Regions from separate parts of the Herpetosiphon sp. genome, predicted to be linked through region 2. Evidence: riboswitches for the same ligand, from Rfam matches in the RefSeq annotation. Region 2 holds a riboswitch; the other holds the start of a gene.

Region 1 (3,417 bases), on a different contig from region 2:
TCAGTCTCCAAAGTTACCGCGCCATTTTCAACCGCCAGTACCGTGCCATCAATAAAATTGCATTCGCCAATAAAATCGGCGACAAAGCGCGTTTTGGGGCGTTCATAAATTTCGGTAGGCTGCCCAACTTGCAGCACCTTGCCCAATTCCATCACCGCAATCCGGTCGCTCATAGTCAAGGCTTCTTCTTGATCGTGGGTGACAAAGATAAAGGTAATGCCCAAGCGCTGCTGAATACTCTTGAGTTCCAATTGCATTTCTTTACGCAGCTTCAAATCAAGCGCCGCTAAGGGTTCGTCGAGCAACAAAACTTCTGGCTCGTTGATCAAGGCGCGGGCTAAGGCAACCCGTTGTTGCTGACCGCCAGAAAGTTGCTTCGGACGACGATCACCAAATGCACCAAGTTGCACCATATCCAAGGCTTGCTTCACTCGCGTAGCAATATCGGCCTTGTTGATGTTTTTCATGTGCAAGCCAAAAGCCACGTTTTCGGCCACCGACATATGGGGAAATAAGGCATAACTCTGAAAAACCGTATTGACATCGCGGCGATTGGCTGGGGTTTCGCCCATCAACACACCTTCAATATAAATGTCGCCACTACTAGGGTTTTCAAAGCCAGCAATCATACGAAGCAATGTGGTTTTACCACAGCCAGAGGGGCCAAGCAGCGAAAAAAATTCACCGTCCGCGATCTTTAACGAAATATCACGAACGGCTACGCTGCCGCGAAATTCTTTGGTTACGTGGTCGAGTTCCACCGCCCAAGTGGGTGTGTTCATTGCAGTGCCTGCCTCCTTAGTGCGCGAACCAACCCGCCTGAATCATGCACGATGCATACCATTTGGATGCTGAATTATACACTGTTTTTGTACTATTCTAGATGTAGGGTAGCTAGGCAAAGCCATCAGACCATCCGCCGCAGTGTTAGTGCAACAATTGATCCACGAAGAACACGAAGGACACGAATGTTGGGTTGTGAGTTCGATCTGCATTGGATTTGAAAACAATTCAAACAATGGCAATCTTCGCGTTCTTCGTGCGCTTCGCGGTTAACATGTTCATCCCTCATAATTCATCCTTCATACTTTCTTCTCTCTGCGCCTCTGCGTTAAATGTTTTTGCTTTCTGACTTTTGACTTTTGACTTTAACTCGGAATTGCCCGTATAATCGCGACTGCAATTTACAAGTTTGTTTGTGGTGCGTTGCTGTCCCGGATGACACATACGCGCAATGGGGGAAGCCAGTCTAAGTCTGGCGCTGTCCCGCAACGGTAGGAAGCCCACGCTTCAAGCCCGATAACCCGCCACAAACTCATCGACACTCCAACATTTCCCTCGCGGATCAGGGAAGGAGTTGCTAGACCCTGCTGGGTTTAGCGCCTCTTTTCCTCTTTGGCATGAGCCGAAGAGGTTTTTTCTTGGCTGTTTGCATGCTGGTGTGTCGTCCAACGGAGCCAGCATGAGCGATGCCCCACTGACGATGCGAGCCTATGGCCGCCATTTATTTATTTGTACTGGTGATCAATGTAATGGCGACGCTGACGGCGCGGCCTTAGCCCAACATGCGCTTGAGCAACTCGGCGATCGGCGCAAATTACGCAATCCCGAACGGGTCAAATGCTCTACGGTCAGTTGTTTGGGTGTTTGCCAACGCGGCCCGATTGCGGTGGTTTATCCCGAAGGCATTTGGTATCAGCAGCTTGATCACGATTTAGTTGAACAAATTGTGCAAGAGCATTTGATCAATGGCGAGCCAGTTGAGGCAGCGATTTTCCATCGGCTGTATCCAGCGGGCCAAGAGCCAGAATATGCCCCAGCAGTGCGCGGCGATCAAGCATTTAATCCAATTGAATTACAACCCGATGATGCGGTTGAGCAATTGGAACCAATCGTCGTTGCTGGCACGCAACTGCATTCAACCGAAGAAAAACAGCGCTATCGCGAACAAGTACGCAAATTGCGCAAAGGCAAAAAAGGCCTTGTGATCGTCAATACCGGTAATGGCAAGGGCAAAACGTCAGCGGCATTGGGTGTCATGACTAGGGCGTGGGGTCGCGATCTCAAGGTTAAAGTCATTCAATTTCTCAAACACGAAAATGCCAAGTTTGGCGAATCGCGGGCGGCTGCCAAGATGGAAATTGAGTTTGGTGGCACTGGCGATGGCTTCACGTGGACCTCGAAAGATCTTGATGCGACCAAAGCCAAAGCCTTACATGGCTGGGAATTGGCTAAAACCGCGATTAGCTCGAATCAATATCAGATTGTCATTCTCGATGAATTTACCTATGTGATGGCTTTTGGTTGGCTCGATGTCAACGAGGTTGTGGCTTGGTTGGCGGCCAACAAGCCTGAATTATTGCATGTGATTATTACAGGCCGCGATGCACCTGCTGCCCTGATCGAACACGCCGACCTTGTAACCGAGATGCGCGAAATTAAACACCCGTTTACGACTCAAGGCATTCGTGCCCAGATCGGGATTGACTTCTGATGACTGAACGTTTGCAACGCAATATGGTCGAGCGCATCGATGGACGCATGGTCAACGCTGGTTATAAACGCGGCATGTTGTTTATCTGCGCTCATGGCTGCTGCTGTGGGATTACTGAGCGTGGTTTTGCCCCAGTTTGGCCGGAAATTCACCAGCATGAATGGGAAAGCCGCAAGCTGCGCAATATTGTGCATCTGAATATGGGCGGTTGTTTGGGTCCATGTCCCTTGGCGAATGTGGCCATGTTGATGTTTGATGGCCAGCCGATTTGGTTTCATTCGCTCAACCAACCAGAGTTGGTGGTAGCGCTCTACGACTACATCGAAGCCATGATTCAGGCCGATCAGGTGCTGCCTGCGCCAGCCAATCTTAAGCCCCATGTCTTTAATGGCTTTAAATGGGATGGCCAAGCACCCGCCGCAATCAGCCCAGCGCCAGCGTTACCAGCCAGCCAGCCCAGCCTTGGCAATGGCATCATATTTTTGACCCAAGCGGATACCGACATCCTGTTAATTGAGCAAGCGCGTCGCCAATTGCCCAGCGATTTTGCCAATGTGCAAACCGCCAACGTGGGCGAGGCCGAAGATCAAACTGCGCTTGATGGCTTATTTGATCACTTGTTGCCCCAAGCGGAAATTGTGGTTGTGCGTTTGATTACGGGCAGTCGAGGCTTTGAGCATGGCATCGAGCGCTTGCAGCAATGGACACAACAAACCAATGGCTTTGTGCTGTATTTGCCTGGCTTTGAGGCGCTTGACCCTGAGTTGATGGCGCTCTCGAATGTTGGCGTGCCGCTGGCGCACTTAATCAGCAGCTATTTTATGCAGGGCGGCTTGGAAAATGTCGTCAATGCCTTGGCCTGTTTGAGCGACCACTTATTGCTCACCGGTTGGGGCTACGACGCGCCACAGGAATTACCCCGC
Region 2 (3,417 bases):
GCCAATCATTTTCGGTAAAGAATGCCCTCACCCCAACCCCTCTCCCACTGCGGCGGGCGAGGGGCTTTTCGCGGCTCCCCCCTCGCCTGCTGGGCGGGAGATGGGGTGAGGGGGTGAGGGAATATATAGATTAAGCGACGCGGCGCAAACGTAAACCAGCCACAATACAAGCCAAGCCAAACACAATCACCACTGGCCATAATGGCAATGCAGGTGCGCCAGTGTCGGGCAAGGTAATTGGGGTGTTTGGTTTGGGGGTAGCGGTTGCCACAGGTGTGCTTGGCACAGCAGTTGGTTGGGGTGCTGTCACCAAGGCGGTCAAAGGATAGGTCACATAGAACAAAGCAGGCGTAGCTTGATATGTCGCAAACGCATTATCATCGGGCGTTGCTGCATCGTAGCGGAACGCACCGCTGGCATTTTGCAAGCTCAACAAGGCACTCAATGGATTGCCAGTCGCCGTCGCCCAAGGTGCAGCGGTTGGATTACCGCCAGTTGCCACAATCGCTTGAATTACCAAGCCGGTTGAGTTGGCATCGGTGGCGCTGCCATAGCTCGAAGCCTTCGAATAGGGAAAACCACCATCACTATTTTGTTGGCTTTGCAAGTAGCTCAGCGCCTTGGTAACAGCTTCGCTCTTACCTTGACCAATCGCAACCAAGGCTTGTACTACCAAAGCGGTGGTATTGGTATCGCCAGCGCCAGCAGTTGTATCGCCGCTGAACGACCATGATCCATCGGCGATTTGGACCGAGTTCAAGGTGTTGATCGCTTTGTTTTCGACTGGTGCGCCAGCAGCATTCAAGGCCAACAAAGCCAAGGCATGGGTCGTGACATCGCCACCATACATACCACTATCGGCTTTGTAGCTGCCAGTTACAGCCGCGACCAAATCGGTTCCGGCAACGGCGCGAGGATTGTAGCCCAGCAACAATTCGGCCAACACAAACTTGGCGGCAACCCCAGGCTTAGCGGCGATTGCACTAGCATTTTTTTCGATAAAGCTTTGAACGTTGAGATCAACTTTCAAGCCAGTTGCCTTCAAGGCATAGACGGCATCGGCGGTTTCGCCCAACCCAAAGCCAGGAAAACTGCCATCGGCCTGAGCCTGAGTGACAATCCACGCGCCAGCTTTTGCGCCTTCGGTCGGGGCTTGCGCCGCAACTGGCATGGCCACAAATAGCGCGACTAAAACCAATAACCAGCGATGGATGGCTGCTCGTCGGAGCATGCGTGCCTCCTAAATCAAAAAAACCTTAGCCAGTTGGCTAAGGAACAGATAACAACGCGTTGGTTGTGCTTGTGCCAACGCAAGCCAACCCAGAAATCAACTATTCAATGGGTATTCGGGCTTGGCCAAAGGCTTACCGTAGCGTGGACTGCACCGGATTTGCACCGGATTTCCCCCAACTGTTTGCACAACATTTGAATAGCAATTTATGATTGATTGGGCTGATCGTACCATAGGCTACCTTGCGCCGTCAAAATTGCCGATCATGCACGATTGTCCCCCTTTGTCCCCCCGCAATGTTTATCGATTGTCACAATCAGCCATGGTACAATAGCGCCTGTCTAATCAAACGACACTCAAAATCATCAATCCACCAGAGGAATTGCAATGGAAACTTCAACATTTACCACCAAAGTCGGCTTGGCCCAAATGCTCAAGGGCGGCGTGATTATGGATGTGGTTACGCCAGACCAAGCTAAAATTGCTGAAGAAGCTGGCGCAGTCGCCGTGATGGCGCTCGAACGGGTTCCAGCCGATATTCGTAAGGATGGCGGCGTGGCTCGTATGAGCGACCCCGAAATGATCCAAGGCATCATTGAAGCAGTCACCATTCCTGTGATGGCTAAATCACGGATTGGTCACTTTGTTGAAGCGCAAATCCTCGAAGCGATTGGGGTTGATTATATTGACGAGAGCGAAGTGCTCACGCCTGCTGATGAAGAACATCATACCAACAAGCACAATTTCAAAGTGCCATTCGTCTGTGGCGCTCGTAATTTGGGCGAAGCCTTGCGCCGCATCACCGAAGGCGCAGCCATGATTCGCACTAAGGGCGAAGCTGGCACGGGCAATGTGGTTGAAGCTGTGCGCCACGCTCGCACGATGTTCGCCGAAATTCGCCGTTTGCAAACCCTCGATCCCGATGAGTTGTTTGTGGCTGCCAAAAACTTGCAAGCTCCCTATGAATTGGTCAAGCAAATTGCTGAATTAGGCCGCTTACCAGTTGTCAATTTCGCTGCTGGCGGGATTGCAACTCCAGCCGATGCTGCTTTGATGATGCAATTGGGTGTTGATGGCGTGTTCGTTGGCTCAGGGATTTTCAAATCGGGCAATCCTGCCAAACGCGCTAAAGCAATTGTTGAAGCAACCACCCACTTCCGCGATGCCAAGCTTTTGGCCGAAATTAGCCGCAACTTGGGCGAAGCCATGGTCGGCATCAACATCGATACCATCCCAGAGAACGAGTTGCTCGCCAAACGCGGTTGGTAATGTTATAAAGTCAAAAGGCAGAAGGCAAAAGGCAAAGCAGCAACGATGCTAGCCGATTGCCTTCTTTTTTATATTCAAAAAGGAATAAAGCAATGACGGTTGGAGTTTTGGCGCTGCAAGGCGCGTTTATTGAGCATGAAACAATGCTCCAAGGCTTGGGCGTGGCAACCTTGCAGGTGCGCTTGCCTGAACAATTAGTCCAAGTTGAGCGTTTGATTATTCCTGGTGGCGAGAGCACGACGATTGGTAAATTGTTGGTGCGCTTCGATTTGCTGGAGCCAATTCAGCAACGAGCCGCCGAAGGCATGCCAATTTGGGGCACATGCGCTGGCATGATTTTGCTGGCCAAGGAAATTGCCGAAGGTCGAGTTGAAGGCCAGCCAGCGCTTGGTTTGATGGATATTACTGCGCGACGCAACGCTTTTGGTCGCCAAGTTGATAGTTTTGAAACCAACTTGCAGGTGCCAGTGCTTGGCGAAGCACCATTTCATGCAGTTTTTATCCGTGCCCCGCAGATCGATAAGGTGGGTGAGGCCGTCGAAACTTTAGCCAGTTTAGATGATGGGCGGATTGTGGCGGCTCGTCAGGGTAAACTCTTGGCAACCGCTTTTCACCCCGAATTAACTGGCGATGCCCGTTTCCATGAATTGTTTTTAGGCTTGTAGGCAAGTACCTTCAACTTCAAGTCTAATCAGTCGCTCGTGGGCTATTTTTTTAACGCAGAGGCGCAGAGCTTTTTTAACCACGAAGAACACGAAGAACACGAAGGTAAATTACCTCGCGTTTTTCGCGTTCTTCGTGGTTCCAATTCCATCTCTCGATGTTCTTCATCCCTCATCCTTATCAACACGTTGCGACTCTGCGGTAACATTCGGCTCTGGCGGAAATAGGTTTTTTGATTTTGTCTTCTGCCTTTT

The links. Region 2 has a riboswitch for cobalamin ahead of DEF47_RS15600 (prenyltransferase/squalene oxidase repeat-containing protein). Riboswitches for the same ligand answer to the same signal wherever they lie in the genome.
Region 1: linked by a shared signal. The riboswitch ahead of cobO (cob(I)yrinic acid a,c-diamide adenosyltransferase) and the one ahead of DEF47_RS15600 (prenyltransferase/squalene oxidase repeat-containing protein) in region 2 are both predicted to bind cobalamin.

What each region holds. Positions count from the first base shown of each region.
Region 1 is NZ_DOPT01000076.1:87,070-90,486, reverse strand. Features, by position in the region: gene DEF47_RS16660 (ABC transporter ATP-binding protein) at 1-782, opposite strand, end outside; cobalamin riboswitch at 1,183-1,326, shown strand; gene cobO (cob(I)yrinic acid a,c-diamide adenosyltransferase) at 1,463-2,494, shown strand; gene cobN (cobaltochelatase subunit CobN) at 2,494-3,417, shown strand, end outside.
Region 2 is NZ_DOPT01000070.1:2,857-6,273, reverse strand. Features, by position in the region: gene DEF47_RS15600 (prenyltransferase/squalene oxidase repeat-containing protein) at 131-1,231, opposite strand; cobalamin riboswitch at 1,322-1,444, opposite strand; gene pdxS (pyridoxal 5'-phosphate synthase lyase subunit PdxS) at 1,619-2,500, shown strand; gene pdxT (pyridoxal 5'-phosphate synthase glutaminase subunit PdxT) at 2,593-3,165, shown strand.